DNA from 2 places in the Achromobacter sp. EG18 genome. Region 1 is predicted to be linked to the other one. Evidence: riboswitches for the same ligand, from Rfam matches in the RefSeq annotation. Region 1 holds a riboswitch; the other holds the start of a gene.
The links. A riboswitch is a leader RNA that binds a small molecule or an ion and turns the genes downstream of it on or off. The one in region 1 is predicted to bind glycine.
Positions count from the first base shown of each region.

Region 2: another riboswitch for glycine. It lies ahead of AC6CR5_RS10390 (D-amino acid dehydrogenase); the one in region 1 lies ahead of gcvT (glycine cleavage system aminomethyltransferase GcvT).

Region 1 covers NZ_CM186213.1:3,680,226-3,684,629, forward strand. The annotation lists gene gcvP (aminomethyl-transferring glycine dehydrogenase) at 1-1,301, opposite strand, end outside; gene gcvH (glycine cleavage system protein GcvH) at 1,394-1,771, opposite strand; gene gcvT (glycine cleavage system aminomethyltransferase GcvT) at 1,869-2,969, opposite strand; glycine riboswitch at 3,057-3,179, opposite strand; glycine riboswitch at 3,213-3,305, opposite strand; gene AC6CR5_RS16835 (ZIP family metal transporter) at 3,375-4,268, opposite strand; gene AC6CR5_RS16840 (superoxide dismutase) at 4,296-4,404, opposite strand, start outside.
Region 2 covers NZ_CM186213.1:2,281,927-2,286,330, forward strand. The annotation lists gene AC6CR5_RS10380 (3-hydroxybutyryl-CoA dehydrogenase) at 1-336, shown strand, start outside; gene blaELC (ELC family class C beta-lactamase) at 364-1,656, opposite strand; glycine riboswitch at 1,794-1,885, shown strand; glycine riboswitch at 1,887-1,973, shown strand; gene AC6CR5_RS10390 (D-amino acid dehydrogenase) at 2,018-3,247, shown strand; gene AC6CR5_RS10395 (sulfite exporter TauE/SafE family protein) at 3,299-4,042, opposite strand; gene AC6CR5_RS10400 (PhzF family phenazine biosynthesis protein) at 4,187-4,404, opposite strand, start outside.

The DNA.
Region 1 (4,404 bases):
ACGTTCACCAGGGCCTGCAGGTCGGCGGCGGTGACGGTTTCGTCCAGCGACACGGCCAGGCGGGCGCCGTCGACACGGCGCAGGTTGATGTGCTCGCACTCGGCGGCGGTGATGATGGCGGGCGTGGCCGGGCCGGTTTCCAGCAGCAGCGTGTCGAAGAAGGTGTCGTTGGCGACCTTGATGCCCAGCTTGCCGAGTTCGGCGCGCAGGATGGCGGTGTAGCGCTGCACGCGCTCGGCGATGCGGCGGATGCCGGCCGGGCCGTGCCAGACGGCGTACATGCCGGCCATCACGGCCAGCAGCACCTGCGCGGTGCAAATGTTCGAGGTGGCCTTCTCGCGGCGGATGTGCTGTTCGCGCGTCTGCAGCGCCAGGCGCATCGCCGGGTTGCCTTGGGCGTCCTTGGACACGCCGACCAGGCGGCCGGCCATGTTGCGCTTGAAGGCGTCCTTGCAGGCCATGAAGCCGGCGTGCGGGCCGCCGAAACCGAACGGCACGCCGAAGCGCTGGGCCGAACCGATGGCGATGTCCGCGCCCCACTCGCCCGGCGCGGCCAGCAGCGCCAGCGCCAGCAGGTCGGTGGCCACGGCCACCACCGCGCCTTGCGCGTGGGCGGTCTCGGCCAGCTTGCGGTAGTCGGCCACCGAGCCGGTGCTGTGCGGGTACTGCAGCAGCACACCAAAGCATTCCGGCAGGCCTTCGGTCTCGTCGCCGACGGCGATCTCGATGTCCAGGCCCTCGGCGCGCGTGCGCACGACTTCGATGGTCTGCGGATGCACGTGGCGCGAGATGAAGAACACCGGGCTTTGCGACTTGGCGCTGCGGCGCGCCAGCGTCATGGCTTCGGCGGCGGCGGTGCTTTCATCGAGCAGCGAGGCGTTGGAGATGTCCAGCCCGGTCAGGTCGGCGACCATGGTCTGGTAGTTCAGCAGGGCCTCCAGGCGACCCTGCGAGATCTCGGGCTGGTACGGCGTGTAGGCCGTGTACCAGGCGGGATTCTCGAGAATGTTGCGCAACACCACGTTGGGCGTCTGCGTGCCGTAGTACCCCTGGCCGATGTAGTTGCGAAAGACCTTGTTGCGGCCGGCGATCTGCTTCAGTTCGGCCAGCACGTCGGCTTCGCTGCGCGACGGCGGCAGCGCCAGCGGCGCCTGGCTGCGGATCTTGGGCGGCACGACTTCTTCGATCAGGGCGTCCAAGCTGGGGCTGCCGATGGCGGCGAGCATGGCGGCCTGGTCGGCGTCGGAGGGGCCGATGTGGCGGGGGATGAAGTCGGTGTGGGTGTCTAGGGCGCGCGACATGGGGGGATCTCGGGATGGCGGTGTCGTCGGGAGGGACGGACGGTGATGCATGGACGGGCGGCGGCGCCAGCGCCGCGCCCGCCCTGACGGGCTTAGCCGTTGGCGATGGCTTCGTAGCCGGCGGCGTCCAGCAGCTTGTCGGCATCGGCGGCGTTGACCGGCTTGATCTTGAAGATCCAGGCGGTGAAGGCCGATTCGTTGATCAGGTTGGGGTTGCTTTCCAGCTCGTCGTTGAACGCGACGATTTCGCCGGCCACGGGCGCGTAGATGTCGGAGGCGGCCTTGACCGACTCGACCACGCCGGCGGTCTCGCCCGCGTTCAGCTTGGCGCCGACCTTGACGTCGCCGACGAAGACCAGGTCACCCAGCTGGTCCTGGGCGGTATCGGTGATGCCGACGACGAACACGTCGCCTTCGGCTTTGACCCATTCATGGGACTCGGTGTACTTGCGATCGATGGGCAGACTCATGGGAACTCCTGGGGGATTCGGATAAGGAAATGGTGTTGCGCGCCTCGCGCCGGCGGCCACGCCCCGCAGGGCCGGCCACCGGCGCGAAGCTTCGAGTTTACGAGTGTTCGACGGCTTTGCCGTTACGGACAAACGGCAGCTTGCAGACCAGGGCGGGCACCCACTTGCCGCGGATGTCGACCTCGACCGTGTCGCCCGCGGCCACGCCTTGCGGCAGGCGGGCAAAGCCGATCGACACGCCCAGCGTCGGCGACATGGTGCCGCTGGTGAGCTCGCCCACGCCCTGCGCGGTGCGCACCGCCATGTGGGCGCGCATCACCCCGCGTTCCTGCAGCTTCAGGCCGACGAAGGCGGCGGGCGTGGCGAACTGCTCCAGCGCATCGCGGCCGATGAAGCGGCGCTCGGGGTTCTTCAGGGACACCGTCCAGGTCAGCGCGGCTTCGCCGGGCTGGGTCAGTTCGTCCATGTCCTGGCCATACAGGTTCATGCCGGCTTCCAGGCGCAGCGTGTCGCGCGCGCCCAGGCCCGCCGGGCGCACGCCCTGGGCCGCCAGGTCGCGCCACAGTTGCACCGCCTCGGCCGCGGGCAGCACGATTTCGAAGCCGTCTTCGCCGGTGTAACCGGTGCGCGCCACCAGCGTGTCGTCACCGACGCGCGCGGCCACGAACGGGGTCAGCGGCTCGCTGGCGGCCTGCCAGGCCGGGCGCGCGGCCCAGACCTTGGCGCGGGCGTTGGGGCCCTGCACGGCGATCATGGCCAAGTCGCGGCGCGGCGTGATGGTGACGTCGAACTTGCCGGCCTGCTTGACGCGCTGCATCCAGGCCATGTCCTTGTCGGCGGTGCCGGCGTTGACCACCACGCGCCATTCGTCGAGCGCGAAGAAGTACACGATCAGGTCGTCGATGACGCCGCCCTGCGGGTTCAGCATGCAGGTGTAGAGCGCCTTGCCCGGTACGGTCAGCTTGGCGACGTCGTTGGCCACCAGGCGCTGCAGGAAGGCGTAGGCGTCGGGGCCCGTGACGTCGGCGTTGAGCATGTGCGAGACGTCGAACATGCCGGCGTCCTGGCGCACCGCGTGGTGCTCTTCCAGTTGCGAGCCGTAGGCCAGGGGCATATCCCAGCCGCCGAAATCGACCATGCGGGCGCCGGAGGCGATATGTTCTTCGGCCAGCGGGGTGCGTTTGAGGGGTGCGGACATGCGCGGGTACTCCGGAGCGGCAGCGGTGCCAGGGTTACGGAATGCCGCTGGCGGACAGACGGAAAACGCCCGCGCAACGGCTGAATCTTCCGCCCCTCTGTCCTTTTGCCTGAGAGTTGCCCCGCGTGGCGGGTTTGCACCTTCGGCGCCTGGGCTGCTCGCTATGTCCCTGATTGGGCAGCGGCGCCAGGTCTCTCCAGAGTGCTGCTTTGCCGAGTCCGCGCGGTGAAAACCGGGACAGGGCAAGCATGCGCGGTATGGGATACCTGAGCGATTCCGGGCGAATTGCGCCTTCGGCGGCAGCCGCGAACGGCCGCTCTCTCCCGCAACATGCGTGACAGCGCCGAAAGCATACCGCGAAACGCGGTTCCGTTGTTGATCCGCGATCGCCGCCCGGGCGCCGCTTCAGCCCAGCGCGGTGTCCAGCAGCATCATCAGCACGAAGCCCAGCATCAGCCCGCAGGTGGCGTAGACCTCGTGCCCCTTGCGGTGCGATTCAGGAATGATTTCGTGGCTGATCACGAACAGCATGGCGCCGGCGGCAAAGCCCAGGCCCCACGGCAGCAGCGCCGCCGACCAGCCCACCACGGCCGCGCCCAGCACCGCGCCCACCGGCTCGACCAGGCCCGACAGCATGCCCAGCGCCACCGCGAACGCGCGCTTGTAGCCCGCGGCGATCAACGCCACGGCCACCACCAGGCCCTCGGGGATGTCCTGGATGGCGATGCCGGTGGCCAGCGCCGTGCCGCGCACCGGGTCGTTGCCGGCGTAGCCGACGCCGATGGCCAGGCCTTCGGGCAGGTTGTGCAGGGTGATGGCGAAGACGAACAGCCAGGTACGGCGCAGCCGGTGGGCCTCGATACCTTCGCGGCCCTTGATGAAATGCTCGTGAGGCAGCAACCGGTCCATCAGCAACAGCGCCGCCGCCCCCAGCAGGATGGCGGCGCCCACCGTCAGGCCGGCGCCCCACGGCCCCGCGCCCTGCGCCTCGGCCGCCGCGATGCCCGGCGCCACCAGCGAGAAGGCGCTGGCGGCCAGCATCACGCCGGCGCCGAAGCCGAACATGCTGTCCTGCATCTTCTGCGGGATGGTGCGCGCGAACAGGATCGGCAACGTGCCCGCCGCGGTGGCGCCCGCGGCGACCATGCCGCCCAGCAGGGCGTCGGCCACGTGCGGCGCGTGGTCGTTGAAATAGGCCCACATCTGGTGCAGGCCCAGGCAGGCGACCAGCACCGCCAGCGTCCAGACACTGACGCTGGTGGCCGCGGGCCGAATGCGATGACGGCTGAAGGTATTCATGGACCGCTGCCCCCGCGCAATGCCGGCTCAGCCCACGGCGGCGGCGTAGCGGCGCGCCACCTCGGGCCAATCGATCACATTGTAGAAGGCGCCGATGTATTCCGGGCGGCGGTTCTGGTACTTGAGATAGTAGGCG
Region 2 (4,404 bases), 1.4 Mb from region 1:
GTGCGGCTGGGCTTCGGCCTGCGCTTCTCGGTGCTGGGCCTGCTGGAGTTCATCGACTGGGGCGGCGGCGACATCCTCTACTACGCCTCGCGCTACCTGTCCGGCGCGCTAGATACGCGCTTCGCGGCCCCGGCCATCATCGAACGCAACATGGAACAGGGGCGCAACGGCCTGCGCGAAGGGCAAGGCTTCTACGACTATGGCGGCATGGACGTCGAAGCGTACAAGCTGCGGCGGCTGGGCGAGTTGTGCGCGCGGCTGGAGATCATGGGGCTGCTGCCGAGGTTCGACGGCGCCAGGGCGGCCGGCCAGGCGCGCCCTGCGGCCCGATCCTGAAGGCCGCTGCGCGCCGGCCGGCGGCATTCACGGCGCCAGCGCCTCGAGCACCCGCAACGCCAACCGCACCCGCGCCTGGTTGGGATAGTTGCGGTTGGCCAGGATCACGATGCCGAGCTTGCGCGACGGCACGAATGCCACGTAGGCGCCAAAGCCATTGGTGGCGCCGGTCTTGTTGACCCACACCGACTGCCGCGGCGCCAGCGGCGGTTGCAGGGCCTTGACCGGCAGGGTCTCGAACGCGACCTGGGCGGAGTTGCCGCGCACCAGGTCGTCCACCGCCACCGGGTAGCGATACTGTTCCCAGATCAGGTCCTGCGTCATCGCGCCCAACTGGTAATAGCCGGTGTGGGTCTCGGCGATGGCACGCTGCAGCGTGGCGTCAACTGGCACGGCGCCCAGATTGATCTCGATGAAACGCAGCATGTCGCGGGCGCTGGACTTCACGCCGTAGGCCTCGTCGGCCAGCACGCCCGGGTTCACGCGCACCGGCGCGTCCTGCTTGTCGTAGCCCTGGGCGTAGTCGGGCATCTTGCGCGGCGGCACCTCCAGCCAGGTGTCGCGCAGGCCCAGCTTGGGAAACAACTGCTGCTCCATCGCCGCCACGTAGGACTCGCCCAGCGCGCGTGCCGCCACCACGCCCAGCATGCCGATGCTGGGGTTGGCATAGGTGCGCTTCGTGCCGGGCGCATACTGCGGGGTCCAGGCCTTGAGGTAGTCCATCAGTTGCGCCGTGTTCTGGACCGCGTCCGGCACCTGCAAGGGAAAGCCGCCGGCGGTGTGCGTGGCCAGGTTCACCAGCGTCAGCTTGGCGAATTCGCTGCCTTGCAGCTCGGGCACCCACTTGGCCGGACTGTCGGCCAGCGACAGGCGGCCCGTGGCCTGCGCGTAGGCGGCCAGCGTGACGGTGAAGGTCTTGCTGATCGAACCCAGTTCGAACAGGGTGTCGCTGGAAACGGCGCGGCGCGGCTGGCGCGAGGCGTCGCCATAGTTGAAGAAGCGCTGCTCGCCATTGTGGCTGACGCCGATGGCCATGCCGTCGATGCCGTATTGGCGCATGACCTCGGCCACCGCGGCGTCGACGGCGGCGGTGGCGCGATCGGCCTTGGCGGGCGTGGATGCCGGTGTCGCGGACGCCTGGGCGGGGGATGCCGGCGTGGATGTCGGCGAAGATGCGGGCGTGGATGCGGAGGCCGATGCCGTGGCTGCCTTGGCGGCGGGCGCTTGCGCAACGGCCGGGCTGGCCGAGGCGGTGCCGGCCAGGGCCAGCGCCAACGTCGCGGATAGCAGGGAAATACGGAACATTGCCGGAGCGCGCATGCGGGATCGTCCTTTCGTTTTCTGACCGGCGCGTGCCGCGCGGGTTGGCGCCCAGTGTAGAGCCTATCCGCCTCCTTCCTGGTATTAACCCTGAGTCCCGCTCGCGGCAGATTTTGGCTATTCTCACTGCGTCGATTCAAAACCCCGCAGAAGAGTCCCGTCCCCCGTGACGGGCGCCGACGGAGCAACCGCCCCGGAAACTCTCAGGCAACAGGACTGCGCGGTCTAGACAATCTGGAGAGAGGCGCCTGGCGCCCACCGAAGGGGAACCCGCGCCCTCGCGCCCGGGTGAAGCTCTCAGGTACAGAGACAGATGGGGTGCCGCGATCATCGGATCGTGGCCACGCCATCTGGAGCCATCATGCCCCGCATCGCCATCATCGGCGCCGGTATCACCGGCGTCACGTCCGCCTACGCCTTGAGCAAACTGGGCTACGACGTCACCGTCTACGACCGTCAGCGCTATCCCGCCATGGAGACGTCCTACGCCAACGGCGGCCAGTTGTCCGCCAGCAATGCCGAAGTCTGGAACAGCGCCGCCACCATCCTGAAAGGCCTGCGCTGCCTCGGCCGCCACGACGCGCCGCTGCTGCTCAATCCGCGTCCGAGCTGGCACAAGTATTCATGGCTGGCCCAGTTCATGGGGCAGATCCGCAACTATCGCCAGAACACCATCGCCACCACGCGCATGGCGATCGAGGCGCGCCAGCACCTGTACGCCATGGCCGAGGAGGAAGGCATCGATTTCGACCTGGAGCGCCGCGGCATCCTGCACATCTACCACGATGCCGCCAGCTTCGAGACCGCGCGCCGCGCCAACGCGCTGCTGCGCGAAGGCGGGCTGGAGCGGCACGCCGTCACGCCGGAGGAAATCCGCGGCATCGAGCCGACGCTGCAAACGCCCTGCCACGGCGGCTTCTATACGCCGTCCGACGCCACCGGCGACATCCACAAGTTCACCAGCGGCCTGGCGCGGGCCTGCGCGCGCCGCGGCGTGCGCTTCGAACAGGATGCCGACATCCGCGCCATCAGCCGCGACGGCCTGCCCTACGTGCTGGACCTGGCGCGCGAGGACGGCACGCGGCACGAACAGCACGAGACCGACGCCATCGTGGTCTGCGCCGGCGCCGCCAGCCGCCAGTTCGCGCGGCAATTGGGCGACAGGCTGAACATCTATCCGGTCAAGGGCTATTCGATCAGCGTGCACCTGGACGACGCCGCCAGCCAGGCCGCCGCGCCCAGCGTGAGCCTGCTGGACGAGGCCGCCAAGATCGTCACCAGCCGCCTGGGCGACCGTTTCCGCGTGGCCGGCACGGCCGAGTTCAACGGCTTCAACCTGGACATCCGCGCCGAACGCATCCAGCCGCTGGTGGACTGGACCCGCCGCCACTTTCCCGGCGTGCGCACGGCGCGCGTGGTGCCCTGGTGCGGGTTGCGGCCGATGATGCCCGACATGATGCCGCGCGTCGGCCCCGGCAAGCGGCCCGGCGTGTTCTACAACACCGGCCATGGGCACCTGGGCTGGACGCTGTCGGCGGCCACGGCGCAGATGCTGGCGGCGAGTGTGCGGGAGGGGGTCGGACTGTCGTAAAGCCATTGCGGCAGAGCACAGGCCGGGAGCGGGCCGGACGCGGACCGGCCCTCAATACCCCAGCAGCCGCGGCACCGAGGAGGCCAGCAATGTCAGTCCCGAGCAGGTCAGCAACCCCAGCACCAGGCGGCGGAACGTGACTTCCGATATGCCGATGTACAGGCGCGTGCCCAGCAGCGTGGGGATCAGCATGGCCGGCGCCACCACGGCGAACATGGGCGCCATGTCGCGCGTGACGATGCCCGTGGCCAGGTAGGTGGCCATGGTCACGGCCAGCATCGACAGGTTGAAATTCTGGATCACGGCGCGCTGCGTGTCCTTGCCGAAACCGCGCAGCGTGCACCAGAGGGTCGGCACGCTGCCGGCGAAGCCGCCGATGCCGCCCATCACGCCGCCCACCAGTCCGACCGCGCCGTCCCCCCAGCGATTGCCGCCGATGCGCGGCAAGCGCTGCGCCATCAGCATGACCGGACACCACAGCGCCAGCAGCGCGCCCAGCACGGCCTTGAACCAGTCCATGTCCAGGTGCGGCAGGATCAGGACGCCCAGCGGAATACCGGCCAGGCCACCGAGCAGGAAGGGCCACAGCAACGGCCAGTTGAAGCCGCGCCGCACCGAGAATACCGCCAGCAGCTGGCCGGTGAGCGCGCCGAACACGGCCAGCGCCGCCGCCAGCCGCGGATCCAGCACCCAGGCCCAGAACGACATGGCCACCATGCCGAAGGCAAAGCCCGACAGGCCCTGCACGAATCCCGCCACGGCCGCCCCGACGGCGACTATCCACACCGCATCCATTGCCCTGCGTCTCCTTGTTGTCGTGTCCGGCGTCGGAAGGATCGATCCGTCCGGCTCTCGTGACGGCAGATTCTAGGCGCGTGTCGCGGCGGCCTTATTTGAAGTGTTGATGAGGCAATAGGTTTTCGGTGATGGCGGCGCGGTTCACAGGAAGATCGTGCCGCGCAGGTACAACGCGGCCTGGCCGCTGATGATGACGCGGCCGTTGTCGCGCAGCTCGCAGCGCAGCTGGCCCTTGCGCGCCCCGCCCTGCTCGGCGGTGAGCCGGGTCTTGCCCAGCCGCTCGCCCCAATAAGGCGCCAGCGAGGTGTGCGCCGACCCCGTGACCGGGTCTTCGTTGACGCCGACGCGCGGCCCGAACC